3 regions of the Allobosea sp. P2_B12 genome follow, and region 1 is predicted to be linked to each of the others. Evidence: riboswitches for the same ligand, from Rfam matches in the RefSeq annotation. Region 1 holds a riboswitch; each other region holds the start of a gene.
What was found. Region 1 has a riboswitch for thiamine pyrophosphate ahead of thiC (phosphomethylpyrimidine synthase ThiC). Riboswitches for the same ligand answer to the same signal wherever they lie in the genome.
Positions count from the first base shown of each region.

Region 2: another riboswitch for thiamine pyrophosphate. It lies ahead of AC1DYU_RS25670 (LuxE/PaaK family acyltransferase); the one in region 1 lies ahead of thiC (phosphomethylpyrimidine synthase ThiC).
Region 3: another riboswitch for thiamine pyrophosphate. It lies ahead of thiO (glycine oxidase ThiO); the one in region 1 lies ahead of thiC (phosphomethylpyrimidine synthase ThiC).

Region 1 covers NZ_JBFUDG010000005.1:231,631-242,697, forward strand. The annotation lists gene AC1DYU_RS14725 (ABC transporter permease) at 1-121, shown strand, start outside; gene AC1DYU_RS14730 (ABC transporter permease) at 127-1,014, shown strand; gene AC1DYU_RS14735 (dipeptide ABC transporter ATP-binding protein) at 1,011-2,720, shown strand; gene AC1DYU_RS14740 (polysaccharide deacetylase family protein) at 2,735-3,634, shown strand; gene AC1DYU_RS14745 (tetratricopeptide repeat protein) at 3,788-5,128, opposite strand; gene AC1DYU_RS14750 (DUF1127 domain-containing protein) at 5,178-5,462, opposite strand; gene AC1DYU_RS14755 (OmpA family protein) at 6,730-7,815, shown strand; gene AC1DYU_RS14760 (hypothetical protein) at 7,963-8,259, shown strand; gene AC1DYU_RS14765 (hypothetical protein) at 8,348-8,545, shown strand; TPP riboswitch at 8,583-8,686, shown strand; gene thiC (phosphomethylpyrimidine synthase ThiC) at 8,764-10,656, shown strand; gene AC1DYU_RS14775 (hydroxyethylthiazole kinase) at 10,653-11,067, shown strand, end outside.
Region 2 covers NZ_JBFUDG010000019.1:22,713-32,008, reverse strand. The annotation lists partial or broken gene AC1DYU_RS25695 (transposase) at 1-14, opposite strand, end outside; gene AC1DYU_RS25690 (hypothetical protein) at 13-252, shown strand; gene AC1DYU_RS25685 (hypothetical protein) at 303-677, shown strand; gene AC1DYU_RS25680 (hypothetical protein) at 894-1,166, opposite strand; gene AC1DYU_RS25675 (hypothetical protein) at 1,200-1,409, opposite strand; TPP riboswitch at 1,540-1,667, shown strand; gene AC1DYU_RS25670 (LuxE/PaaK family acyltransferase) at 1,800-2,849, shown strand; gene AC1DYU_RS25665 (acyl-CoA reductase) at 2,852-4,303, shown strand; gene AC1DYU_RS25660 (ABC transporter ATP-binding protein) at 4,293-5,057, shown strand; gene AC1DYU_RS25655 (ABC transporter permease) at 5,054-5,803, shown strand; gene AC1DYU_RS25650 (ABC transporter substrate-binding protein) at 5,973-6,914, shown strand; gene AC1DYU_RS25645 (SDR family oxidoreductase) at 6,925-7,692, shown strand; gene AC1DYU_RS25640 (xanthine dehydrogenase family protein molybdopterin-binding subunit) at 7,646-9,296, opposite strand, start outside.
Region 3 covers NZ_JBFUDG010000006.1:114,133-125,199, reverse strand. The annotation lists gene AC1DYU_RS16060 (ABC transporter permease) at 1-544, opposite strand, end outside; gene AC1DYU_RS16055 (ABC transporter ATP-binding protein) at 541-1,593, opposite strand; gene AC1DYU_RS16050 (IclR family transcriptional regulator) at 1,773-2,591, shown strand; gene AC1DYU_RS16045 (Rdx family protein) at 2,687-3,001, shown strand; gene AC1DYU_RS16040 (thiamine phosphate synthase) at 3,143-3,757, opposite strand; gene AC1DYU_RS16035 (thiazole synthase) at 3,772-4,560, opposite strand; gene thiS (sulfur carrier protein ThiS) at 4,563-4,760, opposite strand; gene thiO (glycine oxidase ThiO) at 4,744-5,739, opposite strand; TPP riboswitch at 5,853-5,954, opposite strand; gene AC1DYU_RS16020 (M15 family metallopeptidase) at 6,053-6,757, shown strand; gene AC1DYU_RS16015 (mandelate racemase/muconate lactonizing enzyme family protein) at 6,764-7,882, opposite strand; gene AC1DYU_RS16010 (patatin-like phospholipase family protein) at 8,195-9,316, shown strand; gene AC1DYU_RS16005 (aminotransferase-like domain-containing protein) at 9,495-10,880, opposite strand; gene AC1DYU_RS16000 (hydroxymethylglutaryl-CoA reductase, degradative) at 11,026-11,067, shown strand, end outside.

The DNA of each region.
Region 1 (11,067 bases):
TCGTCCGGTGATGGTCGCCTATCTGATGCTGGTCTCCTTCGTTTTCATCATGATCAATTTCCTCGTCGATCTCGCCTATGTCGGGCTCGATCCGCGCCTGCGCCGGGCGGGCTCGCGATGAGCCAGATGTCGACTGTCAGGGAAGTGTCGCCTGCCGCCCGCTTCTGGGCCGAATTCCGCGAGAGCAAGGTCGCGGTCGCGGCGCTCGTCGTGGTCGTTCTGATGCTCGGCGTCGCGATCTTCGCGCCGCTGGTCGCGCCGCAGAACCCTTATGATCTCGCCAATCTCGTCCTGATGGATGCCCGCCGCCCGCCGGGCTATGTCGGCACGGCCGGCTACACCCATATCCTCGGCACGGACGCGCAGGGGCGCGACCTGTTCTCCGCCATCCTCTACGGCCTGCGGATTTCACTGCAGATGGGGCTGATCGCCGGCTCGCTCGCCTTTGCCGTCGGCGTCACGCTGGGTATCGGCGCGGCCTATGTCGGCGGCCGCTGGGAAGCTTTCATCATGCGGGTGATCGATCTCCAGCTCGCCTTCCCGGCGATCCTGCTGGCGCTCGTGCTCTCGGCGTTGCTCGGCCAGGGCAAGGTCCAGCTCATCGCCGCGCTGGCGGCGGCGCAATATGCCTATTTCGCCCGCACCGCCCATGGCGCGGCCTCGGCCGAGCGCGGCAAGGACTATGTCGAGGCCGTGCTCTCGACGCCGCTGCCGGCCTGGCGCGTGGTGGTGAAGCACATCTTCCCCAACTGCCTGCCGCCGCTGATCGTGGTCGCGACGGTGCAGGTCGCGAGCGCCATCGCGCTGGAGGCAACCTTGTCCTTCCTCGGCGTCGGCCTGCCGGTCACCGAGCCCTCGCTCGGCATGCTGATCTCGAACGGCTTCCAGTACATGCTCTCGGGCCGCTACTGGATCTCGATCTATCCCGGCATCGCGCTGATCGTGCTGATCGTCGCGATCAACCTCGTCGGCGACCGCATCCGCGACCAGGTCAATCCGAGGCTGAAGCGATGAGCGGCTCGACCCAACCGCTGCTGGAGGTCAGCGACCTCGCCACATACTTCCACGCCCGCGCCGGCGTGGTGAAGGCCGTCGACGGCGTCTCCTTCAGCCTGAAGCGCGGCGAGGTCATGGGCCTTGTCGGCGAGTCCGGCTCGGGCAAGAGCATCACCGGCTTCTCGATCATCGGGCTGATCGACCAGCCCGGCCACATCGAGCATGGCTCGATCAAGCTGGAGGGTCGCGAACTCGTCGGCCTGCCGCCGGCGGAGCTGCGCGCCATTCGCGGCAAGGCGATCTCGATGGTCTTCCAGGACCCGATGATGACGCTGAACCCGATGCTGACCATCGGCGCGCAGATCGGCCTGGCCTTGGAGGCCCATGAGAACGTCTCGGGCGCGGAACGCCGGCAGCGTTCGATCGCGGCGCTGGCCCAGGTCCGCATCCCCGATCCCGAGACCAAGATCGACTTCTATCCGCACCAGTTCTCCGGCGGCATGCGCCAGCGCGTCGCGATCGCGATCGCGCTTTTGCACCGGCCGAGGCTGATCATCTGCGACGAGCCGACCACCGCGCTCGACGTCTCGATCCAGGCCGAGATCCTCGCCGAAATGAAGGAGCTTGTGGCCGAACTCGGCACCGCCCTGATCTGGATCAGCCACGACCTCGCCACCGTCGCCTCGATCGCCGACCATGTCTGCGTCATGCGCTACGGCAAGATCGTCGAGGCCGGCCCTGTGCTTGATGTGCTGACCAGGCCGCAGCACCCCTACACGCAGGGGCTGCTCGACTCGCTGCCCTCGCGGGCCAAGCCCGGCGCCTTGCTGGCGCGCGGCGCCGGCACGGATGCGGCCCCGCCGCCACGCTTGCCGCGTCAGGCGGAATCGGGCAAGCGCAGCGCCGATCTGCCCTATGTCGTCATCGAGAATGTTGGCAAGCGTTTCCAGCGCAAATCCGGCGTGCTGCGCCTGCTCGGGCAGAAGCTTGGAGTCGCCGGCCCGCTGCCGCTGGTGCAGGCGGTCGATGCGGTCAGCCTGTCGATCGCGCGCGGCGAGGCGCTGGGGCTGGTCGGCGAATCCGGCAGCGGCAAGTCGACGCTCGGCCGCATGGTCGCCGGCATCTACGCGCCCGACAGCGGCCATGTCCTGCTCGACGGCGAGCATGTGATGAGCGAGGGGGATCGGCCCCACAAGATCACGACGCGCATCCAGACGATCTTCCAGGACCCTTTCGCCTCGCTCAACCCGCGCATGCGCATCGGCGACAGCATCAGTGAAGGCCCGCTCGCCCATGGACTCGTCAGCCGCGCGGAAGCCGGAACCTATGTCGCGCAATGGCTCGCCGCCGTCGGGCTCGATCCCGCCTTCGCCGGGCGCTACCCGCACCAGTTCTCCGGCGGCCAGCGCCAGCGCGTCGCGATCGCGCGCGCGCTCGCCATGCAGCCCGATGTCGTGGTCTGCGACGAGCCCGTGGCCTCGCTCGACGTCTCCATCCAGGCGCAGATCATCAACCTGCTGATCCGCCTGCGCCAGGAGCTCGGCCTGACGCTGCTCTTCATCTCCCACGACCTCTCGGTGGTGCGCCATCTTTGCGATCGCGTTGCGATCATGCACCGTGGCCGCATCGTCGAGAGCGGCCCGGCCGGCGAGGTCTACGACAACCCGCGCGACGCCTACACGAAGCGCCTGCTGGCGGCGGTGCCGGTGCTGCCGGTCGCCTGACAAGGAGAGCCATGATGTCCGAACCCGAACTCCTGCCCTGGCAGTGGCCCGAAGAGACCTGGCGCGCCAAGGTCGACCGCGTCCGCGCCGGCCGCAATCTCAAGCCGGCCAAGTGGAAGAATGGCGCGCGCTGCGCGGTGGCGCTCTCCTTCGACGTCGACCATGAGACCAACGAATTGCGCGATGGCGGAAAGTCGGTCGGGCGGCTGTCCTGGGGCCAGTACGGCAACCGCGTCGGCATGCCCCGCATCCTCGACCTGATGAAGAAGGAGGACATCCAGGCGACCTTCTTCGTGCCGGCCGTCACCGCCTTGCTCTATCCCGACGAACAGCGCCGCGTCATCGCCGAGGGCCACGAGATCGGCCTGCATGGCTGGATCCACGAGGTCAACACTGCAGTTCCTCCCGATGCCGAGCGCGAATTGCATCTGCGCTCCGCCGACACGCTGGAGAAGATCACCGGCGTCCGCCCGGTCGGCATGCGCACGCCATCCTGGGATTTCTCGGAGGTGACCCTGGCGATCGAGCGCGAACTCGGCCTGCTCTACGATTCATCGCTGTTTGCCGACGACGATCCCTACGAGATCGTCGAGAAGGGCGAGCCGACCGGCATGGTCGAATTGCCGGTCGAATGGATTCGCGACGACGCGGTCTATTTCAACATGAACCGCTTCCAGGCGCTGCGGCCCTACACGGCGCCTGAGGTCGTGTTCGACATCTTCCGCCGCGAGTTCGACCGCGCCTATGAGGAGGGCGGGCTGTTCCTTCTGACCATGCACCCGCATGTCATCACCTATCGCTCGCGCATCTGGATCCTCGAGAAGCTGATCGCGCATATCAAGGAAATGCCGGATGTCTGGTTCGCCAGCCACGCCGAGATCGCTGCCTTCGTGAAGGCGGAATCCGGCATTTAGAATTGTTGCGCCGGCTCTGAGATGCGCTGTCATCCCGGACAAGCGGCGAAGCCGCGCCGATCCGGGATCCATTCCTAAACGGTTCAGGCATGGATCCCGGATCTCCGCTTCGCTGCGTCCGGGATGACGGCGCGTGTGGGTCGCTGGGGAAGGCTACGCCACCAGCGGCGCCTCCGCGATGGTCAGCCCGGCGCGCTTGGCGAAGAGCCGCGCCAGCGGGCTTTCATGCTTGGCAGCCAGCCGCTCTCCGGCCAGCGCGCGGGCCAGCGGCTCGTCGCGCGCCCGTAGCGCGGCCTCGATCAGCGTCAGCTCGATCACGTCGCGCTGGGCGTTGCTGCCGCCGAAGCGCGCCGCGATATGGCGCACCGGCCGGATCAGCCGAACCGCCTCGGCATAGCGCCTCTCGCCGAAGGCCGTGAAGGCCCGCATCAGCGGATAGCCGACATCGCCGCTGAAGCCGGCATTGTCGCTAGCCGAGAGCGCCGCGACAGGCTGCTGCGCCAGCACCGCCTCGACGAGGTCGCGCCGACCGGCGCCGATGAAGGCCATCAGCGCATGCAGATCGTTGAAGGCGTAGAGCCCCGCCGACCAGCGCGCCTGATACTGCTCCGCGAGCCGGGTCCAGCGCTCGCCGACATCGATCCCGCGCAGATGCAGCCGCCACAGCATCGCAGAGGCGTCGATCAGCTCCAGCATCTGCACCGGCATGCCGCCGAAGATCGGCCCATCGACCAGAGCCAGGACCTCGTCGATCTGGCCGAGTTCGAGGTGATACAGCGCCAGATGCCACCAGTTGTGGACCGCGAGGAAGCTTCCTTGCGTCCAGGTCGCGATGTCGTCGCGCATGAAGGCGATGCCCTCGTCGTGACGCCCCTGCATCTCCAGCACATGCGCCACCGCATGACGGGCCCAGCCATCGGCCGGCGCGGCGGCGAGCGCAGCGCGGCCCTGCTTCTCGGCGAGAGCGTATTCGCCGTTCTCCTCGAGTCCGAAGGCGTGCATGCCGAGCATGGCGTGATGCGAGGCCATGTCCGGCGACCAGGCCGGCAGGGCCCGCGCGATGCGGTTCTTCAACAGCCGGGCATTGCCGGTGAAGAAGTCGAGCTGGTGGCCTGCGATCAAGGCAAGCAGGTCGCGCGGGTTCTCGATCGCGACATCCTCGATGACGCGCGAGGCCTCGTGCCAGCGCCCCTCGCTGAGATGGGCGAGCGCTGCGAGATGGCCGCGCTCGCGTGTCGTCGCCGGCAGCTTCAGCGCCCGCTCGATCGTCAGTTGCGCGACCGGAATGGCGGCCGGCTCAGTGCCGAGCAGATAGAGCCAGGCATGGAGCGCATGCGCCATGACGCAGTCGGGCTCGTCCTGGATGATCGCTTCGCCAGCGCCGACGGGGTCGCCAGAGAAGATCGCGAACTGGGAGACCGCCTGTGAAAAGGCGTCGGCTGCGGCGTGGCTCGCGCCCGAAAGCGCGTTGCCGTGATGGTCTTGGGAAAACATCGGTCTGATACCTTGGATGGGTTGGGGATATGCGGGTGTGCGGGCCGCGTCAGCGCCCGCCCCGCCGCGTGCGGGCGATCGCCGCGTCGATATCGAACCGGCTGAGGCCGATATCCCGGAGCGTGCGGTCGTCGAGCACAGACAATTCGCGGGCGATCTGGCGATTGCGCCGCCGCTCCGCAGCTTTGTGGCGGAAAGCGGCGAGGCCGGCGCGGAGGCGCGAGACCCAGTTGGAACGCCTCGGTTCGGCGTTGTCGCCGTCGAAAGGTCCGTTGACCTCGAAGCGGAGCTGGTCGCCGAGCAGGGCCGAGGTCAGGGCCGAGGTGCGGGCCAAGCCGGTTGAGAGGGCGGGAGCAAGAGGCCGGATGCTGGGCCGGACTTTGCACGCCTGCCGCGCCGGCCCGGCGCAGCCCATGCAATCGTCGTCGTGTCTGGAAGCATACATGATGGTGGGTCCTTCGAACGTCGCACGCCCCGGAATGGAGCGTTGCTGTCGGAGGAGGATTTACGGGGCGAGGCGGCGCTTGCCTGTTCCGCGCGGTACAGCCGGAAAGGCGTCCGCCCCCGCCCGGGCGCGATCCCCCCAGGTCTGGCGTGACGCTGGCAAATCAGCAGCAGGGGGGAACCAAGCCCGATTTCCGCCGTTTTTGGTTCAGGACGGGTTCAGCGCATCCGGTGCGTTCTTGCTCGCAGTTGAACAGGAAATGGACATCATGACGCGCAGCAAGAACTGGCTTCTGGTCGGGACCATCCTCCCCGCGGTCGTCCTGTCGCAAGGCGGCTTTGCGGCTCCCGCGACAATACTCCCCCCATCCTTCGAGCTCGCCCAGGCGCCTCCGCCGGCCGATGATCAGCCTGGCCAACCGCGCCGTGAGCGTGCGCCTGGCGGTCCGCGTGCTCCCGGCGCTCCCGCGGCGCCCGGTGCGCCGGCTCCGCGCGCGCCGTCTCCGGCCGGTCCGCCTCCCGCGGTGCAGCGCCCGGCTGCGCCTCCAGCCCCGTCTGCGGCTCCGCCCGCGGCCCCGCGTCCTCCGGTGCCGGCACAGGCTGCGCCACCGCCATCCGCGCCACCCAGCGCCGCGCCAGAGCCCCGGCGCGACCCGCCGATGCCGCGCGCCGCGCCGCCGATCACCGCGCCAGTTGCTCCCGCTCCGGGCCAGCCCGCCGCCCGGCCGATACCCGTGCCGCCCGCGACTGGCGAACCTACTGTCCGTCCGACGCCGCCGCGTCCGCCGGGTGCCGATCCCGCACGCCCGGTTCCCCCGGCCGCGGCTCCCGCCCAGCGCGCACCGCAGCCCGCCCCCGCTCCTTCTGTGCCGGCGGCGCCGCGGAGCACAGCCCCGCAACCCGCGCCGGCTCGGCCCGGCGCCCCGGCCGCGCCGCGCACGGCGCCGGCCCCGGCGCCCCAGACCCAGTCAGCACCCGTGCCGCCGGCCCCGGCGCAGGCCGCTCCTCCGCCAGCAGCGCCGACACAGCCCTCGGCCGCTCCTGCTCCAGCGCCGCAGACCGCACCAGCCGTCCCGCCAGCGGGCAGGGTACCCGGTGCTCCGCCCCCGCCGCGTGACGGCCAGCCTCGCCCTGGCCAGACGCAGGCCGCCCCTCCGGTGGCTCCTGGCACGGCTCCCGGCCAGCCTTCTGCTCCCGCTCCCGCGCTGGCCCCCGGCCAGCCTTCCGCCCCCGGCCAGCCGCCGGCCGCGGACCCGCGTCAGGGCCGCCGCGGCGGTATCGGGCTCGGTGGCGCCGCTGCCATCGGGATCGGTGCCGGCGTGATCGGCGGCATCATGGCGACGCAAGGCGCCAATCGGCTCGAGGATGTGCGCGGCCGCCGCGAGGAGCGGCGCGAAGGCGACGTCACCATCATCCGCGAGCCCGGCCGCACCATCATCCGCGACGACGACCGGACGATCATCCGCCGCGACGAGTCGCAGCGCTTCCGCGATCTCGGCCTGGAAGGCCGCACCGAGCGGCGCGGCGACGAGAACCGCACCGTCTTCGAGCGCGCCGACGGCAGCCGCATCGTCACCGTGACCGACGCCGACGGACGCCTGATCCGGCGCACCCGGCTCGACCGCGAAGGGCGCGAGGTCATCATCATCGACAACACCCGGCGCGACCGGCCAAGCGATCGTTTCTCGGACGAGATCGTCGTGCTCGAACGGCCCGCGCTGCGCATCCCGCGCGAGCGCTACATCGTCGATGCCGAACAGGCCGACCAGGAGCTGATCTACGAGACCATGGTCTCGCCGCCGGTCGCGCCGATCCCGCGACGCTACACGCTCGACGAAGTCCGCTATTCGCCGGATTTGCGCGCCCGGATGCGTAGCGTCGACATCGACACCGTGACCTTCGAGTCGGGCTCCTGGGCTGTCCCGGCCGGTCAGGCGCAGCGCCTGTCGGTCATCGCGGAATCGATCCGCCGGGCGCTGCAGCGCTCTCCGAACGAGGTCTTCCTGGTCGAGGGCCATACCGACGCCGTCGGCCCCGACGTCGACAACCTGTCGCTCTCGGATAGTCGGGCCCAGTCCGTCGCCGAAATCCTGACGAAGGATTTCGGCGTGCCACCTGAGAACCTGACGACGCAGGGCTATGGCGAGCAATATCTCAAGGTCCCGACGCAGGAGGCCGAACGCCAGAACCGTCGCGTCACGCTCCGGCGCATCACGCCGCTGCTGGCCGGCCAGGGCGGCTGATCGGGCAAATCCAGACGACAAGGAAAAGGCCGCCGCGAGGCGGCCTTTTTGATGCCGCACCTGTGGAACCACCAAGGCGCTCGCGTCGTTTCATCCAAAACAAGGCCATTTCGGGCCATGGGGTGAGGATGACAAAGGAGTAAGCCGATGCATGTTCACAGCAACCTGTTGGCCGGTGCCCTGTTGACCGGCATGGTCGCCATCCCGGCCATCGCCACGGCGCAAACCATGGTGGTGGCTCCGTTGCCACCGATGTCTCGCCCGCACATCCCCGCAGCGACGGTCGCCCCCGCGCCTGTAAGGATCGATCCCGATGCAGTCCTTGTCGAAAGCGCCATGGCCCGTGGCCGGATCGAGCGTCGCCAGCAGGCGCACATCGCGCAGCCCCGGCCGGAGCGCGAGGTGCCAATGCCCCGTCCTGTCCAGTCGATCATCGCGCCCTGAGGGCATTGGGCAGAAAGAACGCCTTCGTCGGTCCTGATTTACGATCGCTCAATGTCCTCAGCCTATGCCAGCGGCAGGAGGCGTGTTCATGAGTGATTCCCTAGCCATCGCGCAGAGCTTCGCCGTGGCGCAAGCCACTTCGACGCAGCAGGCTCTGCAGACCGAAATGCTGCGTCAGCAGGCGGCGTCCGACCAGGCAGTCGTCGCTTTGCTGCAGGAAAGTGTCGAACAGGCCCAGGCGAGCTTGCCGGCTGGCCAGGGACAGGCCGTCGACATCACCGCCTGAGGCGGTTGCGTATCGTCATTGACCCGCCTAATCTTCGGATCGTTCCGAGGGGTGCTCGCAAGAGCTGAGATGGCCGTCAGGCCGAACCCATCGAACCTGATCCGGGTCATACCGGCGGAGGGACTGGAACGCGGCGCCGTCATATCTGCGTCCGCATCACAGCGCTTGAACCGCTTCGACGCCGGATCTCCTGACCCTTGAACCAAGGCGGAGATCCCATGAACACCCACACCAAACCTCCAAAAGACAATGCCCGCGCCGCCCGCACTTTCGGCGCGCCGACCGGCGTCACCACCGGGCCGATCATCGGCTCGCGCAAGATCTACGTGCCGACGCCGGAAGACGCCTCGATCCGGGTGCCGTTCCGCGAGGTCGTGCTGACGACCGATTCCGAGCCGGCGGTCCGAATCTATGATCCCTCGGGTCCCTTCACCGAGATCGACGTGACGATCGACCTGAATGCCGGTCTGCCGCAGGTCAGGCGCGGCTGGTTGGCGGCGCGTGGCTTCGACACGGTGCCGGGGCGGGCGGTGACGGCCGCCGACAACGGCAACATCTCGCCCGAGCAGACGGTCCCGGCCTGTCCGGCGGAGCGCCCGGTGCTGACGGCGCGTGCCGGCCAGATGGCGACGCAATACGAATTCGCCCGCGCCGGCATCATCACGCCCGAGATGATCTATGTCGCGCATCGCGAAAATCTCGGCCGCGCCGCGATGCTGGAGGGCGCGCGCGAGCGCCATGCCGATGGCGAGAGCTTCGGCGCCTCGGTGCCGGAGTTCGTCACGCCCGAATTCGTCCGCAGCGAGATCGCGCGCGGACGCGCCATCATCCCGGCCAACATCAACCATCCCGAACTCGAGCCGATGGCGATCGGCCGCAACTTCCTGGTCAAGATCAACGCCAATATCGGCAATTCGGCGGTGACCTCAGGCGCGGCCGAGGAGGTCGAGAAGCTGGTCTGGGCGATCCGCTGGGGCGCCGATACGGTCATGGATTTGTCCACCGGCCGCAACATCCACAACATCCGCTCCTGGATCATGCGCAACTCGCCGGTCCCGATCGGAACGGTGCCGATCTACCAGGCGCTGGAGAAGGTCGGCGGCGATCCGATCAAGCTCGACTGGGAGGTCTTCAAGGACACGCTGATCGAGCAGGCCGAGCAGGGCGTCGACTACTTCACCATCCACGCTGGCGTGCGGCTGCCTTATGTCCCGCTGACGGCCAGCCGCGTCACCGGCATCGTCTCGCGCGGCGGCTCCATCATGGCGCGCTGGTGCCTGGCGCATCACAAGGAGAGCTTCCTCTACGAGCGCTTCGACGAGATCTGCGACATCATGCGCAAATACGATGTCTCGTTCTCGCTCGGCGACGGCCTGCGGCCGGGCTCGATCGCCGACGCCAATGACCGCGCCCAGTTCGCCGAGCTGGAGACGCTGGGCGAACTCACGCAGGTCGCCTGGAAGAAGGGCTGCCAGGTCATGATCGAGGGCCCCGGCCATGTGCCGATGCACAAGATCAAGGAAAACATGGACAAGCAGCTCCGCGAATGCGGCGAGGCGCCCTTCTACACGCTGGGACCGCTGACCACCGACATCGCGCCGGGCTATGACCACATCACCTCGGGCATCGGCGCGGCGATGATCGGCTGGTATGGCTGCGCCATGCTCTGCTACGTCACGCCCAAGGAGCATCTCGGCTTGCCCAACCGCGACGACGTCAAGACCGGCGTCATCACCTACCGGATCGCAGCCCACGCCGCCGATCTCGCCAAGGGGCATCCGGCGGCCAAGATCAGGGACGACGCGGTCAGCCGCGCCCGCTTCGATTTCCGCTGGGAGGACCAGTTCAATCTGGCGCTCGACCCCGATACGGCGCGCAGCTACCACGACGAGACCTTGCCGAAGGACGCTCACAAGGTCGCGCATTTCTGCTCGATGTGCGGGCCGAAATTCTGCTCGATGAAGATCACCCAGGATCTGCGCGCCGAGGTGCTGGCGATGAGCGACAATGAGCGCGCCAATCTCGAAGCTATGGCGAGCGAGGGTATGGCGGTGAAGTCTCAGGAATTCCTCGACAAGGCCGGCAAGTTGTATCTGCCCGCTGCCGAATGAGCCTGACCGCCGGCAGCCTCGGCCTCGATACGAAAACCGTCGCGCGCGTGCTGTCGCGCGTGACGGAGCAGCGGCCGCGCGTGCATTGCCTGACCAACACGGTGGCGCAAAACGTCACCGCCAACATGCTGCTCGCCTTCGGGGCCATCCCCTCGATGGCTGTTCATCCCGACGAGGTCGCGGCGGTGGCGGCGGGCGCCGGCGCGATCCTGATCAATCTCGGCACGATCAGCTCTGAGGGCGAACGCGCCATCCCGAAGCTGCTGGAGGTGGCGCAGGAATACGGCAAGCCGCTGGTCCTCGACCCGGTCTTCGTCGAACTGTCGCCGCTGCGGATGCGGCTGGCCGCGGACATACTGCGCCTGCCCGGCGCCGTCGTACGCGGCAACGCGGCCGAGATGGCGGCGCTCG
Region 2 (9,296 bases), on a different contig from region 1:
TTCGATGCCTTCATGGAACTCTCCTCGTCCCGATCCCGGGATCATAAGTGGAAAATTCCAGTTCGGACTGGCCGAGTTTTCGGGGAGCACGTCACAGCCTGGGCGGAGGACGCCTATTGGTCGGTCGGCGAGCCTGTCTCAATCCAATGGACCGTCAACCCGGATGGACGCAGCTTCAGCCTGGCCAGTATGAACAGCAACGCGTGGAAGGGGAAGCCTTTCAGCGATCTGTTCGCGGTCATCTACGACTGAACGACCATCACGCTCCAAGCCCAACTCAACTGGATCACAAGAGGCCCAGCATGCGCATGCCCTTCATCCTCGCGGCCTGCCTGGCGGCGTCCACCGCCACGGCGCAAACACCGCGCATCAAATGGCGCCAGATGGACTTTCCTGTAGCAACCCAAGTCAAGGTTCATCTGGACGGCACGGAACATCGGCTGGGCAATCTCAAGCCGTTTTACGACTACGTGAAGGCGTCCGGTTGGTCCTGCACGTTCGACAATGCCGGCGGTCCTCGATCAGGCCCTTCGACGCTGCGCTGCCACGGCAAAATGCTGCCCCAGCCGAATGAGTTCCTTGTTGAGTACCTTCCGGAAATCAACGAGCTCAATTTCGTAGAAGAGACCGGGGGGCTGCTTATCGAGATTTACGGTGAGTATAATTATTCTCGATAGCCATTAGAGGCTCTCCACGAAACCCCTTCGCTGGCTCGACGGCGGGTCACAGGAGTGGTACACACGATCGAAATTCGCGGCTCTCAAGCCATTGATTTTGCTGAATTCTCTGGAAAATTTGGACAATCCCTCCCTGTCCGCCACTTCCCCTATCTTAATCTTACGCCGATTTGCTTCGCTCAGGCTCCGATGGAGCGGCCTGAGCGGCCGGTGACGTCAGACCTTTGGCGGCAGCGATCCGCGATCGAAGACGGGGACTGTGTCGGCCTGGCCTTCGGGGCGTTGACCCGTCGGAATATCCTCGGCCGCGTGACGTACCGCCTCTTCGGATTCCGTCAGGCCGTCGGCCGTATCGTTGGCATCGCTGCCTTCGTCGTGAACATTGGTCTGCGGGCTGGTCTGATGGCTCGCCGCGGCGCCCTCTGCTTCGGCGATGCGACGCCCGTCGTCCTCGACGAGCAGCGTGGGGTTTTCGCGGGTCCTATCCATGTGAGATCTCCCTGGATGGGTGACTGCCCCGGCTCAGTGCGCGGGTACGTTGCTGGCCGGCGTGCCGGATTCGGCGCCGTGCTCGTGCTCCCATGCACGAACCGCGGCGACGAGACCCGCGGCCTCGATCGTTTCTGGCGTGCCGGCCGGCAGGACGCTGGCGGCGCGGATTTTTGCCAGCGCTTCCTGATATTCGTCCTCGCTGGCGATCACGACGAGAGGCACGTCCTGCGGAAGTTCCATGTTTCGTTTCCTTGGCGGGTTTGCTTCGACAACGCGCGTCGCACCCGCAATGTTTCATCGGCGAGCTTTGGCCATGCCCGCGGCGCGGGCGGCCATTCTTGACATCGCCGCATGCGCGCCGTCATGCTGATGGCGTTCCCAGGGGGGCCTCGCTAGGAGGCTGAGATTCCGCCGGTTCGGGCCAAATCCGGACGACGCGGTGACCCTCCGAACCTGATCCGGTTCATACCGGCGTAGGGATGCGGGACATCGGGCGGGCAGCTGCCCCTTTTCCAAACTCGCGCCGAAGGCCGGATTCTCAGGCCCCGTGCAAGGCATGTCGCCGGACCATGGGTGCCTTTCGGGAAGGCGTGGCTGGACGTGACGGAAGCTGAGATCATAGAGGCCTTGTTGGCCTTCATCGACCGCGACGCGGCGAGCGAGGCGGATTTCGAGCGCGTGGCGCTCGACGTCTTCGCCTACCAGTTCGCCCACAACCAGCCCTATCGGCGCTTCGCCATCCAGCGTGGGCGCACCACGCTGACCGTCCGCGACTGGCGCGACATTCCCGCCGTGCCGATCACCGCCTTCAAGGATCTGACGCTGAGCTGCAGCCAGACCGAGAGGGCAGAGCGCGTCTTCATGACGAGCGGCACGACGCAAGGGGGCGTCCGGGGCTGCAGCTATCACCCGACGCTTTCCGTCTACGACCGCTCGATGCTGGTGAATTTCCGCGCGCGCTTGATGAAAGGGCTGGAGCGGATCGAGATGGGCATCCTCTTCCCCGACGAGGAGGCGATGCCGAACTCGTCTCTGGCGCATTATCTGGCGCTGGCGAAGCGGGAGTGCGGAACAGCGGCCAGCGAAGGCTTCATCGGGGCGGATGGTCTCGACCTGGCCCGGCTGATCGCGGCGCTGGAGCGGGCGCAGGCCTCGGGGCAGCCCTATGCGCTGCTCGGCGCGAGCTACAGCTTCGTGCATCTGCTCGATGCGCTGGCGGCGGAAGGGCGGCGCTTTGCCCTGCCCGAGGGAAGCCGCATCCTCGATACCGGCGGATTCAAGGGGCAGTCGCGCGAGATGGGCGCCGATGCGTTCTATGATGCGCTCTCGGACGCGCTCGGCGTGCCGCGCAGCGCCTGCATCAACATGTACGGCATGACCGAGCTCAGCACGCAGTTCTACGATGACGGCAATGCGACCTGCCCGCCGGTGAAGTCCGGGCCGCACTGGATCCGCAGCCGGGTCGTCGATCCCGTGAGCGGGCGGGACCTGCCCGAGGGTTCGACGGGTGTGCTGGTGCATCACGACCTCGCTCATTTCAACTGCGTCTCGGCGATCCTGACCGAGGATGCCGGCATCATGGTCGAAGGCGGCTTCAGGCTGCTCGGCCGCGTTGACGGGGCGGATTCCAGGGGCTGTTCGCTCGCCGTCGCCGAGTTCCTGAAGGCGGCGCGGGGTTAGCCGTGACCGAGTTCGCCGGGCATCTGCCGGGATTGTCGACCGAGGAGGTCGAATGGCGCGTGCTCGACTTTGCCGCCTGGGGCGAGAGCGCGCAGGTCTCCGTGCCGGTGCTCAGCGAGGCGCAGAGCCTCGCGCTGGCCGTCCGTGTTCGGGAGAATGCGCGGGCGTATCTGAAGACGCTCTCCGTCGCGCAGATCGTCGCCACAATCGACAAGGCCGTGGCGCGGCTGCTCGACCGCGACGACCCCTGGCGGCGCAAGGCGGAAGCTGTGCTGCCAATCGTGACCGGATATGATGCCGAGACGGTGCGGCTCGGACTTTCCGGCTATCTCAGGACCTTTCGCGCACCGCAATTGCAGCGCTTCCTCGCCGAGGATTTCGCCAATCCGGGCCTGCTCGACGCTTTCCAGCCGGCGATGAAGGGCGGCTTCACGCGGGCCTATGGGCCGGAGCTGCTGCTGCATATATGGGCCGGCAATGTGCCCGGCCTGCCGCTGTGGAGCCTGATCTCGGGGCTGCTGGTCAAGGCGGGCACGATCGGCAAGGTCGCGAGCGCCGAGCCGCTGCTGGCGGGCTGGTTCGCGAAAGTCCTGGCCGAGATCGACCCGAAGCTTGGCGAGTGCATGGCCATCGTCTGGTGGAAGGGCGGCGATGCGCAGAGCGAGCAGGTCTGGCTGAACGAGGCGGACACGGTCGTTGCGTTCGGCGGAAATGCAGCGCTGGCGGCGATCCGGGATCGCGCGCCGGTGACCGCGCGCTTCTTAGCCCATGGTTACAAGATCGGCTTCGGGCTGGTCTCAGGCGACGCGCTCGACACACGCCGGGCCGGGCCGCTCGCGCGGCTCGTCGCCCATGATGTGATCCGTTACGAGCAGCAGGGTTGCTACGCGCCGCAGATGCTGTTCGTCGAACGCGGCGGCAAGGTTTCACCGCGCGATTTCGCCGAGCAGGTCTCGCGCGAGCTGGCGGGCTTCGCGCGCCGGCATCCGCGCCGGGCGCTGTCGGTGGCGGAGGCCGCCGGCGTCGCCTCCTGGCGGAATGCCGAGGAGATGCGCGCCTTCGACGGGGAGGGCCGGGTCGTGCTCGGCGATGCCGCCGATCCCTGGAGCGTCGTTCTGGTCGAAGAGGCCGAGCCGCTGGCGCCGAGCGGGCTGAACCGCACACTCAAGATCGTTGCCGTCGACAGGCTGGACGATGTCATTCCGTTGATCGTGCCGTTCCGGGCCTTCCTGCAGAGCGCGGCGGTTGCGGCTGCACCCGAGGAATTGTTCCGGATCGCGGCCTTGCTGGGCGAGGCCGGCGTGACGCGGATCTCGGCCTTCGGGCGGATGACCGCGCCCGAAGCCGGCTGGCACAATGACGGGCGCTTCAACCTGCTCGACCTCGTGACGATCACCGAGATCGAGCAATCGGCCGAACTCGCCGCCGAAGGTTTCGCTGATTATGTCGATTGAGCCGGCAAAGGATAGCTTTGTCGCAATCGAGCGGGCGAGTTTCCGCTATGGCGCGGAGCCGGTCATCGTCGACCGCGTCGTCTGGGCGATCCCGCGCGGCGCCTTTCATTGCCTGGTCGGCCGCAGCGGCAGCGGCAAGACCACACTGCTGAAGCTGGCGGCCGGGCTGATTGCGCCGGACCAGGGCAGCGTCCGGATCGATGGCGCGGCACTGACGGGGCCGGGTGCGCGCATCGGATTCGTCTTCCAGCAGCCGACGCTGCTCGATTGGCTCAGCGTCATCGACAATGTGCTCCTGCCGGTGTCGCTGAAGCGCCGGCCGACTGCGCAGGATCGCGACAAGGCCCGGGCCCTGCTCGAACGGGTCGGGCTCGGCGTCTATGGAGAGCGCCATCCGGGACAGCTTTCGGGCGGGCAGCAGAGCCGGGTCGCGGTGGCCCGCGCGCTGATTACGGAACCGGATCTGCTGCTGCTCGACGAGCCCTTCGCGGCGCTCGATGCGCTGACGCGGGAGGAGCTTCAGGATGATCTGCTGGCGCTCTGTGCGCTGCATGCGACGACCGTGCTCTTCGTCACTCATGACATCACCGAGGCCGTCTATCTCGCCGACCGGGTCGCGATCATGGCGGTGGGCCGGCTGCATCACGATCTTTCCATCGACTTGCCGCGCCCGCGCCGGCGCGAGATGCGCTACGCCCAGCCGTTCAACGCGCTTTGCCGGGAGTTACGGCAGGCGATGGACGCAGCGCCATGATGGCCCGCCTCGCCTCGGCCCTCTTGCTGCTTGCCCTGCTCGCCGCATGGGAAGCCTGGTGCCGGCTCGGCGGCGTGCCGGCGCTGATCGTACCGGCGCCGTCCGCTGTCTTCGCGACTTTGTGGAGCGAGATCGTGACCGGGCGTCTTTGGCCGCATCTGCGGATCACCGCCACCGAGATGGCGCTGGGTCTGGCGCTCGGCTGCGCCGTGGGGCTCGGAACCGGCTTCCTGCTGGCTGAGGCCAGCTTCCTGCGCCGGCTGCTGCACCCCTATATCGTCGCCAGCCAGGTCGTGCCCAAGCTCGCGCTCGGGCCGCTCTTCATCGTCTGGTTCGGCTTCGGCATGACGCCGACGGTGGTGATCACCGCGCTGATCTGCTTCTTCCCGCTGATGGAGAACACGCTGACGGGGCTCGCCCAGGTCGATCCGTCCAGGCGCGAACTCTTCCGCATGCTCGGCGCCAGCCGGCTCCAGACGCTGCTGCGGCTGAAGCTGCCGAGCGCCCTGCCGGTCATCCTCGCCGGGCTTCGCGTCGCGGTCGTATTGGCGCTGGTCGGGGCCGTCGTCGGTGAGTTCATTGGCGGCCGGGCCGGGCTCGGCGCCTCGATCATCGCCGCCCAGAGCGTGATGGATTCGAGCCTGATGTTTGCGCTCTTCATCGTGATCACGCTGCTCGGCATGGTCTTCTACCAGGCCGCGCTCCTGGCCGAGCGGCTGCTGCTGCGCCACCATCTGAAAGGATAGGCCGATGTCTTCGATTTGCCGGTTCAGCCCCATGAGCCCTCATCCTGAGGAGGCCCGCAGGGCCGTCTCGAAGGATGCTTTAGGAGGCTCCCGCACCATCTGGAGCATCCTTCGAGACGCCGCTTCGCGGCTCCTCAGGATGAGGGCTTGGGGGATAGCGACCGCTTTCATGGCGATGTTCATCGGCGCGTCTGCCCAAGCCCAGACCCTCGACAAGGTCACCGTCGCGGGCTGGAGCCAGCCGATCAGCGAGATCACCAATCTGCTGGCCGAGCCCGACAAGGGCTTCTTCAAGGCCAAGGGCATCGATCTCGGCTATGTGCCGGGCACCGGCGGGGGCTCGGCGATCCAGACCATGCTGACCGGCCAGGCCGACATCGCCTTCACCGATCCGGCCGCGCTCTATCTCGCGCTCGACAAGGGCGAGAAGCTCGTCGCGATCTACAATATCTATCCGCAGAATGTCTTCAACGTCGTCGCGCCCAAGGCCAACGGCATCAGGGGCCCGGCCGATCTCAAGGGCAAGCGCATCGGCGTCTACAGCCTGTCGAGCGGTACGCGGCAAAACCTGCAGGTGCTGCTGCATCAGGTCGGCCTCACCGAGAAGGATGCGACCATCGAGGTCACCGGGCTGCTCAACTTCGCTCCGCTGATCCAGGGCCAGGTCGATGCCACAGCCGCAACCGATACCGGGCTGCTGGTGGCGAAGTCGAAGGGGCTGGCCGATTTCGACGTCATCGAGGTGAAGGACCATCTCAACCTGCCGAGCGACATCTTCGTCGTGACGCAGGCGACCTATGAGGCGAAGAAGCCGCTGCTAAAGCGCTTCCTCGAAGCCTATCGCGACAGCGCCGCCTGGATGATCGCCAAGCCCGAGGAAGCCGCCAAGGTCGCGGTAACACGGGCGATCAACGGCCGCGACGAGACGCTCAATCTCGAGATCATCAAATTGCGCAACATCTCGACGGTGTCGCCGACGACGGCCGCTAAGGGTCTCGGCCATTTCGATCCGGAGCTGATGCAGAAGGGCGCCGATACCTTCCACACGCTGGGGCTGATCGTGAAGCCGATCGATATCGCGCAGGTCGTGAAGTCGGATTTGATCCCTTGAGGCAATGCCGATGAAATTCCGCGACAAAACCATCCTCGTCACGGGGGCGAGCCGGGGCATCGGCGCCGCGCTCGCAAAAGCATTCGCCGCCGAGGGTGGGCTGGTGATCGTGAATTACCGGCGCAGTGAGGCGGCGGCGCAGGCGGTCGTCGAGGCTTGCCGGGCGGCGGGTGGCAATGCGCTGGCGATCGCGGCCGACGTTACCGTGCCCGACGAGGTCGAGGCGATGGTGGCGCGCATCGGCGAGGAGGCTGGGCGGATCGACGCCGTCGTCAACAACGCCTTTGCGCCTTATGTCTTCGACCCCGACGACCGGGCGCGGTTCTGGGAGACGCCGTGGTCGGCCTATCAGGCGCAAATCGATGGCGCGTTGAAAGCAACCTATCATGTCTGCCAGGCCGTGCTGCCCTTGATGCGGCAGCGGGGCAGGGGGGCGATCGTCAACATGGCGAGCGACCTCGTGGCGCGCCCGAGCATCGCCTATCACGACTACACCACCGCCAAGGCCGCGCTGATCGGCTTCAGCCGCAATCTGGCGACGGAACTCGGACCGCTCGGTATCCGGGTCAATTGCGTCGCGCCCGGCCTGGTTTATCCGACCGACGCCAGCAGAGGGACGCGCGAGGCGGTGAAGGACATGCTGATCGCGCAGACGCCGCTCGGCCGGATCGCGACGCCGGAGGATGTGGCCGGCCCGGTGCTGTTCCTGGCCTCCGACTGGAGCGGCTTCGTCACCGGCCAGACGCTGCATGTCGATGGCGGGCTGGTGATGGCTTAAGGCTTTGAGCTTGCGCATCGCGGATCGCGCGCCAGATCCGGGCGGGGGTGGCCGGCATGTCGAGATGGGTGACGCCGAGCGGGCGCAGCGCGTCGAGCACGGCGTTCATCACCGTCTGCGGCGCGCCGATGCAGCCGGCCTGGCCGGAGCCCTTGACGCCGAGCGGGTTGGCCTTGGTCGGCACCTCGACCATGGCGAGGTCGAAGAATGGCAGGTCGTCGGCGCGAGGCATGGCGTAGTCCATGAAGGTCGCGCTGAGCAACTGCCCGGAATCGGGATCGTAGACCGCCTCCTCCAGCAGCGCCTGGCCGATGCCCTGCGCCAGCCCGCCATGAACCTGGCTTTCGGTCAGCAATGGATTGACCAGCGTGCCGTAATCGTCGACCGCGACATAGCGCTCCAGTGAGATGGCGCCCGTCTCCGGGTCGATCTCGACCTCGGCGACCTGCGCTCCGTTTGGAAAGGTGATGATGTCGCAGACATTGTCGCCATGGCTTTCCAGCCCTGTGCCGGTGCTGTCGAGCACATGCCTTGCCACGGCGAACAGGTCGATCTCGCGCTGCAGTCCGTCCGGCCCAGCCGCGGCATGGAAGCCGCCGTTCTCGAAGGTGAGTTCGTCTGCGCCCACCTGCAGCAACTGCGCCGCGATCGGCTTTGCCTTGGCGATCAGGTCGTCGGCCGCCATCACCAGCGCTGTGCCGCCGAGGTGGAGCGAGCGGGCGCCGCCATGGCCGCCGCCGCGCGGGACGCGGGTCGTGTCGGCCTGGACGAGATTGAACGTCTCGACCGGCAGACCGAGCTTGGCCGACGCGACCTGGGCGAAGGAGGTCTCGTGGCCCTGGCCGTTGGACTGCGTGCCGACCGCCATGTCGATGGTGCCGTCATCGCGCATGCGCAGCCAGGCTTCCTCATTGGGCTGGCCGCGCGAGGTTTCCAGGAAGCAGCCGATGCCGAAGCCGCGCAGCTTGCCGCGCTTCTTCGCCGCGCGCTTACGGGCGGGAAAGCCCGCCCGGTCTGCGGCCAGCAGCACTTGGTCGAGATTTTCGCCAAAGGTGCCGCAGTCGATCGTGGTGCCGAAGGCGGAGCGGTGAGGGAATCTGCGGATGAAGTTGCGCTGGCGCAACTCGGCCGGGTCGATGCGGAGCTTATGGGCCGCCTTTTCGATCAGGCGTTCGATCAGGTAGTTCGCCTCGGGCTTGCCGGCGCCGCGATAGGCATCGATCGGGGCGGTGTTGGTGACGACGCCGCGCACATCCATCGTCATCGCCGGAATGTCGTAGAGCCCGCCCATGGCGGCAGCGGGCGCATTGGTCGAGCTTCCCGGCCCCAGCGAGGAGACATAGGCACCGAGATTGCCGATCGTCTCGACTGCGAGCGCGAGAAAGCGCCCCTTCCGGTCGAGCGCGAGTTTCGCCGTGCTGACATTGTCGCGACTGTGAATACCGCCGGTGAAATCCTCGATGCGCTCGGCGCTCCAGCGCACCGGCCGGCCGAGCTTGCGCGCGGCCCAGAGCACCAGCGCATGTTCGGGATAGGTGACGTTCTTCATGCCGAAGCCGCCGCCGACATCGGGGCAGGAGACCTGGACCTTGTCGAGCGGCAGG
Region 3 (11,067 bases), on a different contig from region 1:
CGGTCCAGACCGGAATGACCATGAAGGGCAGCATGACGTGGACGAGAGCGATCACGATCGCAGTCTCGGTATAGAGCAGCCGCGCCGTGCCGAAGCCCAGCGCCTGCAGCGTCTGGTTCACCAGCCCGGTGGAGCCAAGCAGCATGCTCCAGCCGAAAGCGCGCACCACCACCGAGACCAGTAGCGGGCCGATGATCACCAGCAGGAAGACCGAGCGCCAGGGATCGCGCATCCGCGACAGGATATAGGCCTCCGGAGCGCCGATGACCGCGCAGATCAGCGTGGTGAGGAAGGCGAGCCGCAGCGTGCGCCAGAAGGTGCCGAGATAGTAGTCGTCCGAGAACACCGCGATGTAGTGGGCCAGCGTGAACTCGTTCTTGATGCCGGTGGTGTGGTCATAGACGTGGAAGGACAGGATCACGGTCAGGACCAGCGGCAGCACCACCAGCCCGAGAAAGATCAGCGCGCCGGGACCGACCAGCAGCCAGGGCGTGGGATTGACGCGTCCGGCCGGCGGGCCAAGGCTCTCGCTGGTGGCGCTCATGCGGCAGCCCCTGCCGGCGCATCGACCTTGAGGCTGGCGGGCGCCCAGCCGAGCGAGACCAGCGCGCCCTCGCCGGGCGGTTCCTCGCCCTGATTGGGCACCGAGACTGAGATGACGCCGACCGGCGTCTCGACGCTGAAGAGCCAGTAGCTGCCGAGGAAGAAGCGGGCGAGGATGCGTCCGTCGACGATACCCTGCCCGGCTTCGGCCAGCACGATTTTTTCGGGCCGCAGCGACAGCGCGACCGCCTGCCCGTCAGGGAATGCAGCCTGCTCGCTCGGCAAGGCGATGCCGGCGACCTCGGCGCGGCCGCCCTGCCAGACGCCCTCGATCCGGTTCATCTTGCCGACGAAGGACGAAATGAAGGCCGTCGCCGGCCGCTCATAGAGCTTGTAGGGCGCATCGACCTGCGTCATGCGGCCCTGCTCCATCACCACGACGCGGTCGCTGATCGAGAGCGCCTCGGCCTGATCATGCGTGACCATGATCGTCGTGGTGCCGACGCTGCGCTGGATGCGGCGCAGTTCGAATTGCATCTCCTCGCGCAGCTTGGCGTCGAGGTTCGACAAGGGTTCGTCGAGCAGCAGCACCGGCGGCTCGATCACCAGCGCACGCGCGATCGCGACGCGCTGGCGCTGGCCGCCCGACAACTGGCGCGGATAGCGCTCGGCGAAGGCGGCGAGATGGACCAGGCCGAGCATCTCGGCGACGCGGCGGTCGCGCTCAGGCCGGGCGATTTTGCGCATCTCCAGGCCGAAAGCGACGTTCTCAGCCACCGTCATATGCGGGAACAGGGCATAGCTCTGGAAGACGATGCCGAGCCCGCGCCTGTTGGGTTTTTCGTGGGTGATGTCGCGGCCGTCCAGCGTGATGCGCCCGCCGGTCGGTTCGACGAGGCCGGCGATCATCTGCAGCGTCGTGGTCTTACCGCAGCCGGAGGGTCCGAGCAGCGAGACGAATTCGCCCTTGGCGACGCTGAGGTCGACATCGCGCACGGCGGCGAGTTCGCCATAGACCTTGCTCAGCGATTGCAGCGTCAGGAAGCCCATCGGCACCTCGGATGCGGGCGCCCGGCTCTGATCGAACCGGAGGCCGAACTGCGATAACCCAAGCAGACGCAGGCGACACAAATCCGTCAATCAAGGATTTCACATTGGAGAATTTATATTGACATAATTTCTTCATATGGAATTTTATTCTGCGTCGAACTCATTTGATTTCAGGACACATGCCGGATTCCGCGGATGCCCCATCAAGCCTGCAGCGCGCCTTGCGGCTGCTGCGCATCGTCGCGGCGGGCGATGCCGCCGGGATGCGGCTGAAGGACATCGCCAGCGCCGCCGGTTGCGGCCAGCCCAGCGCGCACCGTGCCCTGCGGGACCTGATGGCGGAGGGCTTCGTCGAGCAGGTCGCCGGCGGCAAGCGCTATCGGCCGGCCCTGGAGTTCTTCGTGCTCGCCGCCCGCGCCGGCCAAGCCGGTGGCCTGCGCGACCTGGCGCGGCCGGCGCTGCTGCGGCTCTCGGCGACGCTGAGCGACACCGTCTTCCTGCTGGTGCGCAACGGCTATGACGCGGTCTGCCTCGACCGGATCGAGGGCCCCTTTCCGATCCGCTCCTTCACCGGCGACATCGGCGGCAAGGTGCCGCTCGGGCTTGGCCAGGGCAGCCTTGCCATGCTGGCACATCTGCCCGAGGCCGAGCGCGAGGCGGTGATCCGCTTCAACATGCCGCGCCTGCTCGATCGCGGCTTCCTCGACGAGGCCGCGCTGCGCAATGCGCTCGACCGGGCCCGCGCCCAGGGCTGGGTCAACCTGAACACCGGGCTGATCCCCGGCATGGCCGGCGTCGCGGTGCCGGTCTGCGACGCGGATGGGCGTGCGGTCGCAGCGCTCAGCGTCGGCACGCTGCTGGAGCGGCTGCGCGAGGACCGGCTCGCCAATGTCGTCAGCATCCTCAAGACGGAAGCCGAGGCGCTGGGCGCGAGGCTCAACCCCTTCGACATGGCGCTGCGCTATCCCTCGCGCAGCCTGAGCGCGATCGCGAGCTGAACAGCCCGCGCCGATCCGTCATGCCGCAGAATGCTTGCCTGACGCGGAGAACCATGGTTTCGAAGGCGCAGCATCATTCCTGAAGGCAGATCGTCATGACCGAAACCCCAGCAAAGCCCGCCCCGCGCATCGCCATCACCTATTGCTCGATGTGCCAGTGGATGCTGCGCGCCGCGTGGCTCGGCCAGGAACTGCTCTCGACCTTCGGCCAGGATCTCGGCGAGGTCGCGCTGATCCCGCGCACCGGCGGCGTCTTCCAGATCAGCTATGACGGCGAGCTGATCTGGGACCGCAAGACCGAAGGCGGCTTCCCGGATTCGAAGATCCTGAAGCAGCGCGTGCGCGACCGGCTCGACCCCGAGCGCAGCCTCGGCCATGTCGACGGGCATGTGGCGGTGGAGAGCGTCTGAGCCGCCATCGCATCAAGATAAAGCGCGGCCGTCATCCCGGACGCAGCGAAGCGGAGCTCCGGGATCCATCGTAGGGAACTGCGCTCTACGATGGATCCCGGGTCAAGCCCAGGATGACAGCGGTGGTTCGGAAGAGAACCTTCAGGCGCTACGCGCTCTACCCCGCGTCGCCGCGATCCAGGCCTTTGCCCGCGCCTCCAGATCGGCGTTGAGCGTGATGTCCGTCACCGCCGCGACGATGTCGGCACCGGCGGCAAAAACGCCCGGCGCGCGGTCGAGCGAGATGCCGCCGATGCCGACCAGCGGGATGCTCCCGATGCGGCGCTTCCACTCCGTGACGCGGTCGAGCCCCTGCGGATCCCATTTCATCGCCTTGAGGATCGTCGGATAGACCGGGCCGAGCGCGACGTAGTCCGGCTCGGTCGCCAGCGCCCGCTCCAACTCGTCCTCGTCATGGCTGCTGATGCCGAGCCTCATGCCGGCCTTGCGGATCGCATCGAGATCGGCGTCGTCGAGATCCTCCTGGCCGAGATGGACGAAGTCGCAGCCCTCCTCGATCGCCAGATGCCAGTAGTCGTTGACGACGAGGACGCAATCGGCCTCCGCGCAAAGCGTCCTGGCCCGGGCGATCTCGCGCGCGGTCTCGGTCTCGGTTTTGTCCTTGATGCGCAACTGCACGAGCTTGATGCCAAGCGGCAGCATGCGCGCGAGCCAGTCGGCGCTGTCGAAGATCGGGTAGAACGGGTCGAGCTTCATGACGGCAGCCTTGCTCATGATAGAAACGCCTTGCCCATGACGGGGGTGGAGGGAGCGGCCATGTCGCGCGCCTCGATCGGCTGCGCTTCAAAGGCCTGACGACCGGCCTCGATCGCGCTGGCGAAAGCCTTGGCCATCAAGGCGGGATCGCCTGCCCTGGCGACGGCCGTGTTGAGCAGGATGCCGTCATAGCCCAGTTCCATGGCATGGGCGGCATGGGAGGGCAGGCCGATGCCGGCATCGACCACGAGCGGGATGCCCGGGAAATGCTGGCGCATGGTGCGCAGGCCATAGGGGTTGTTGAGGCCCCGGCCCGAGCCGATCGGCGCGCCCCAGGGCATCAGCACCTCGCAGCCGGCGTCGAGCAGGCGGCCGCCGACGACGATGTCCTCGGTGGTGTAGGGAAAGACCTCGAAACCGTCGGCGCTGAGGATGCGCGCCGCCTCGATCAGCCCGACGACATCCGGCTGGAGCGTGTCGTCCTCGCCGATCACCTCGAGCTTGATCCAGTTGGTGCCGAAGACCTCGCGCGCCATCTGCGCGGTGGTGACGGCCTCCTTGACGCCGTGACAGCCCGCCGTGTTGGGCAGGACGCGCACGCCGAGCTCCTTGACCAGGGACCAGAAGGCCTGGCCGCAGGCACTCTCCCCGGTCCCGCCCTCTCCGGCCTCCCGCCGCAGGGAGACCGTGACGACCTCGACGCCCGAGGCCCTGACGGCCTCGGCCAGGATCGCCGGAGAGGGATATTGCGCCGTGCCGAGGAAAAGCCGGCTCTTAGGCTCGAAACCGTAGAATGAGGCCATCATCAGCCGCCCTGCATCGGGGCGACGACCTCGATGCGGTCGCCATCCGCAAGCCTGACGCTCTCGCGCAAACGCGAGGCGACGAAATCGCCGTTGACGGCGGTGGCGACGACCTTGCCGGCATAGCCGAGCTCGGCCAGCGCCTGTGCCAACGTATCGGCCACGACCTCGCGCGGCTCGCCGTTAAGCAGCAACGTCATGAAGCATCTCCGGAATACTGGCTGGATCGAGCACCGCATCCGCCGCCAGCCGCGCCATGGCGGGGCTGAGCAGGAAGCCGTGGCGATAGAGCCCGTTGACATGGATCACCCGGCCCCGACGCGTCAGCCTGGGCAGGTTGTCGGGAAAGGCCGGGCGGGCATCGACGCCGATCTCGACGACCTCCGCCTCACCGAAGGACGGATGCAGCGCGTAAGCCGCGCCGAGCAGTTCCAGCATCGAGCGGGCCGAGATGCGACTGCGGTCGGCGCTCTCGATCATGGTCGCGCCAACCATGAAGAGCCCGTCCGCGCGCGGCACGACATAGAGCGGAATGCGCGGATGCAGCAAGCGGATGGGGCGAGCGAGCGTGATATCGCAACTGCGCAACAGCAGCATCTCGCCCTTGACGCCGCGCAGATCGGGCAGTGCATCGCGGGCCGAGAGACCGCGACAGTCGAGCACGATATCGGCGGCAATGTCGGCCGCCCTCGCCTCGCTGCCGAAATGGATCTGCGCGCCGGCCGCCAGCACATGCTGCGACAACCCGGCGAGCGCCTGGCGCGGATCGAGATGCCCCTCGCCTTCGAAGAACAGCCCCTTGCCGAAGCGGCCGGCGAGATCGGGTTCGAGCGCCGCGATCCCCTCGCCATCGAGCTCGACGAAATGCGAGGTGCGCTGGCCGAAGCGTCGGAGTTCGCTGCGGTCGCGGCTCGGTGCCAGGACGAGCGTGCCCTTGCGGACGACGCCCTCGACATGGCGTTCCCACCAGCCAGCAGCCTCCTGCCCGAGGCGGATCACGGGCTCCTCGGCGCTCTCGCCCTCGCACCAGGGCGCGAGCATGCCGCCGGCGAACCAGGAACAGGCCCGCTCGCCCGCGAAGGCGCCGCGCTCATGCAGCGTGACCGTCGCGCCGCGAGCCAGCAACTCGGCCGCGCAGGCGAGACCGACGACGCCGGCACCGATGATGCCGACATGCACGGGTTTGCCTGCGCCGGTCTTCAGGCGCTGGGGCGGCCTCGGCTGTGCGGACGAATCGGACATGCCATTCCCACTTGACCGGGAAGACAACGGCGATGGCGTGCCGAAGACAGCGACGAGCCTGAACCGTTCCCTTCGCCGGCATTACCCGGATCAGGTTCGATGGGTTGGCGATCGAACGCCTCTCAGCCTTGTGGGCACCCCAACGGACGGGTGAGTTGTAGAACTGCCGGCTCGCAGGGGCAAGCCAGTCACTGCGGCCACGCGCCCACGATTGCCGGTCGGGGCTTTTCCCGCGATATCTGCAGGCACGATGAGCCGACATCTCCTGCCCCGCCTTGCCGTACCCGGACTGGCGCTCGTCCTGGGCGGGTCTTGCCTCGCGACGACGCTGCCGCCGGGCTTCGTGCGTCTTGCTGAGGTGAGCAAGGCGATCCGGCAGGAGATCCGCTATGCCGGCGCCGAGAATTTCACCGGGCGGCCGGTGGCGGGCTATGGCGCGCCCGAATGCTGGCTGAAGCAGGAGACCGCCGAGGCGCTGGCGCGGGTCGCAGGCGTGCTGGCGCGCTCGGGCTGGCGGCTTATCGTCTATGACTGCTACCGACCGCAACGCGCCGTCTCGGCTTTCGCCGCCTGGGCGGCTGACGAGACCGACCAGGCCCGCAAGAGCGACTACTATCCGCGCATCGACAAGCGGGAGCTTTTCGCGCTCGGCTATATCGCCGCGACGTCCTCGCATTCGAAGGGCACGGCGGTGGATGCCGGCGCCGAGGCGGTCGACGGTGCCGGCAATGCTTCGGCCCTGGATTTCGGCACGCCCTTCGACCGCTTCGACCCGAGCTCGGCCGGTGCCAGCCGCGAAGTCGGCGAGATGGCAGCCGCCAACCGGCGCAGGTTGGCCGCCGCCTTCAAGGCGCAGGGTTTCGCCGCCTATTCACGCGAATGGTGGCATTTCGGCTTCAAGGGCGCGGCGCGCGCGCCCAGTTACGATGTTCCGATCGCGGCCGAGGCGAAATAGCCGGCGTCAGCTCAGCGATTTGGCGAAGCGTGCGATGGCGTCGGCTGTCGGCGTCGTGCCGGCGCCCGGTTGCTGGGGTTTCAGGAAACAGCCATCGACGACATTGGCCGGCTCGACGAAGGCGTCCTTGATCCAGGGGATGTATTCGAGCACCGGCGTCGCCTGGTGCCAGTAGGCGAGATGGACATGGACCTGGCTCATCTCGCCGGCATGGGGCGCGACCGGCAGGCGGCTGGCGAGCGCGAGATCGGCGACCTGGATGTATTCGGTGATACCGCCGAGCCGGGTCACGTCGGGCTGGACATAATGGATCGCGTCGGCCGTGATGAAGCTGCGGAAAGCGTCGAGCGAGTACAACTGCTCGCCGAGCGCGACGGGGATCGAGGTCGAGCGGGCGAGCGCCGCATGCGAGCCGACATCGTCATACCAGAGCGGCTCCTCGAACCAGAAGATGTCGAGCGGCTCGGCCCGCGCGCAGAAGCGCTTGCAGGTCGGCAGATCCCATTTGCCGTTGCCGTCGATGGCGAGGCTGACATGGGAGCCGACCGCCTGCCGCACCGCTTCCAGACGGCCGATATCGATGCCGGGATCGGCATGGCCGACCTTGACCTTGATGCGGTGAAAGCCATCGCGCTCGACCGCCATTCGGCAGCCATCGACGAGCTGGTCCTTGGGAATCGAGAGCCAGCCGATATCGGTGTTGTAGGCCTCCAGCCTGGGCTTGGTCGCGCCGCCGAGCAGGTGCCAAAGCGGGACGCCGGCCTTCTTCGCCTTGAGATCCCACAGCGCGATATCCACCGCCGCCAGCGCAAGCTGGGTGATGCCGGCGCGGCCGACCCATTGCAGGGCCGGTTGACGGGCAAGCTTCAGCCAGAGCCGGCTGATCTCGGAGGCATCCTCGCCGATCAGCAGCGGGGCGTAGCAGTCGCGGATACAGGATGTGATCAGCCTGTCGGAGGGCAGATCGGCATGGGTGCCGGTGAAGCCGTAGCCCTCCAGCCCATCCTCGGTGACGATCTTGGTGCCGACCACGCCCCAATGGCTGATGCGGTGCGTCGAATCTGCGATCGAACCGCCCGTCACCGGGATGTGCAGGATGAAGGGTTCGATACTGGCGATGCGCATGGTGGTCCTCCCGGCCTCCGCTCGCGGCCAGGGATCGACCGCGACGGCTTGTTGCGACGAGTTCGACCACAGGATGCCAGCCGCTTCAACGGCCGTCGCCGCAGGGGGCGACCTGCCGAAAAGGCCGACCGGACGATGGCGCGTGGCATGCGGCGATCACGGCGACGGATCACTGCGGGTCCATGTTGCTGGTCGATTACAAATTGTAACGCTGCCGTCATGGTTCGGCCGGGAAGCATGTCTCCTATGCGCCGCCGCCTTCAGCGACAACCAAGGCCCGCCACGACAGCCCCTTCAGCGAAAGCGTCGAAGATGAACGCGCTCGAACATGCCGGCCCGGGCGCAGCAGTGACGGTTGGTGCGAGAGGCTTTCGGCTTCTTGCGATCGCCGCGCTGGTCTTCCTGTCGGCCTGCACGCACCGCGACATTGTCCTGAACGCAGATGAGGCCGTCGTCGCGGCAGGTTTCTATGCGTCGTCAGGGAGCCTGCCGGCAGCGACGCCGAAGCCGCTTCGCTCCGGCGGCAGCGACGTTCTAATCCTGACGAGCGGAGGCGCGGACGGCGCCTTCGGCGCAGGCGTCCTCAGCGCCTGGTCTGCCAGTGGAAAGCGGCCCGTCTTCGACGTCGTCGCGGGCGTCTCGACAGGTGCGCTGCAGGCGACGCCGGCCTTCCTGGGCAAGGGCCATGATGGCCTGCTGGAGCAGGTCTATACGACGACGCGGACGCGCGACGTGTTCCGCTCCAACGGCGTCAAGACGATCATCGGCTCGGGTCTGTACGACCCGGCCCCGCTGCGCCGTCTCCTGATGGAATTGATCACCGATGACCTTCTCGACGAGGTCGCTGCCGCGCACAAGGCGGGTCGGCGGCTTTACGTCGTGACGACCGACATGACGCTCGGCAAGTCGGTGTTCTGGGATATGGGCGTGATCGCGACGGCCAGCGAGAACAGGCGGGGCGACTATGTCGATATCCTGATCGCGTCGGTGGCGGTTCCCGGCCTGGTCGAGCCCGTGCATGTCAACGACCGCAGGCGGAACACCAGTTCGCTCCATGGCGACGGCGCCGTGAAGACGCCGACGCCCCTGGAATCCTTCATGTTGCCCGCGAAAGGCGCCGGGCGGGCCCGGGTCTGGGTCATCGCCAACGGGCATGTCAGCCGGGATGCCGCGCTGCGCAGCGACGCCGCGAACACCCTGACGCTGGCGCGCCGGGGCGTGTCGCAACTGATCCGGCAACTGCTCTACAGCTCGGTCCGCGAGGCCGAGGCAAAAGCCGCGCAGACGGGCGCGCGCTTCCAGCTCATCGCGCTGCCGGAAACAACGCCGGAAGCCGTCGACCCCTTCCAGTTCCGGCCGACCGAGATGAAGAGCCTGTTCGAGACAGGCCGTGCGATCGGCGCCCAGACATTTGGCTCGCTGTCGCGGATTTAAAGCTGGCTGCCCCATTCCAGGTGGCGAAGCGCGCCTGACCTGGAAGCGCTTTCCGCTAGGACAGAGCCTGCCTCAGACGGGCGGCAATCGTCGCGGCTGCGATCGCCGTGTTCAGGCGGCGCTGAAGCGTTCGGCGCGTTGACGCATCTGTTCATTTCAACAGCCCTGCATGGCCTGGTCAGGCCAGGCTCTGCTGCAGGAACGCGATCAGGCGCGTGTCGTCGCCATAAGCGATGTTGACCCGCATTCCCGGCCGCGTCTGCTGGCGATCGGGGAAGAAGACCGTGCCGGGCGCGATGAAGATGCCCTGCTCCGAGGCGAGGCGCGCCAGCTCCAGATCGTCAAGGCCGGGCTCGAAATCGGCCCAGAGATAATAGCCGCCGGTCGGGGCTGCGAAGATCGGGAGGCCGAGCCGGTCGAGGTTCTGCAGCGTGCGCGCGGTCGCCCGCTCGATGCGCTCGCGCAGGCGCTTGAGATGGTGCCGGTACTGCCCGCTGGCGATCAGCTCACTGACCATCCGCTCCAGATAGCCAGAGCTGTTGACCACGGTCAGCATCTTCATGTCCGTCAACGCCCGGCTGACGCCTGGGCTGGCGGCGACATAGCCGACGCGCAGGCTGGCCGAGAGCGTTTTCGAGAAGGTGCCGAGATAGATCACGCGTTCGAGCTGGTCGAGCGCCGCCAGGCGCGGCAGGCCCGCCGGCACCGCATCGGCGAAGACATCGTCCTCCACGACGATGAGATCATGCTTCGCCGCGATCTGCAGCAGGCGATGCGCCACCGGCAGCGCGATCGACCCGCCGGTGGGATTATGCGCCACCGATTGCGTGAAGAAGGCTTTTGGCGCGTGCCGGGCGATCTGCAGCGATAGGTCGTCGAGATCGGGACCGTCGGGCAAGCGCTTGACGCCGACGATCTCGACCCGCGCCAGCTTGAGCTTGCCGAAGAGCGGATAATAGCCGGGGCTGTCGACCAGCACCGTGTCGCCCGGCTGCAGCAGATGCCGGATGATCAGGTCGAGGCCATGATTGATGCCGAAGGTGAGCAGGACCTGCTCCGGCGCGACATGCACCCCGCGCTCGGCCAGCATCAGCCCGATCTGCGCCCGTAAGGGGCCATAGCCGAGCGGATCGCCATAGCCATGCTCGATCGGCCGTTCGCCCTTGCCGGTCTTGAGGCGCAGGTGCCGGCCGAGTTCGGAATCCTCGGTCCATGACGCCGGGGGGCGGCCATCCCCGACGCGGACGGGATGGGTCTGGCGCAATTGCTCCCGCAGCAGCGAGACGATGTCGATCGCCTCCGTCATGTGAGCCGGCGGCGCCTCGATCGCGTTGCGGCCGGCGGCCCGGACATAGAAGCCCGAGCCCGGGCGCGCCTCCAGCCGTCCGAGCGCGACCAGACGGTCATAGGCCTCGACCATGGTGTTCTTGGAGACACCATATTCGAGTGCCGCCGCACGCAGCGACGGCATGCGCCGGCCAGGCGGGGACTGACCGGCCTCGATCGCACGGGCGATGCGCGAAATGATGCGGTCTGTGCGGCTGCCTTCGGTGCCATCGTCCATCGCGGCCTCCGATTGTACCAGTCGATCGACTGGTACGCGGAATGGGATCGTACGGGTAATTGTGCCTTGTTCCTCTTGGGCCTTTGCGAGAGCCTGTCAACCAACAAGCAGGCGACAAGCCCCAATGCGGGCGGAGGAAATCCCCATGACGACGGCTGAGGCGCGCGCCGACGATGCGCGATCCGTG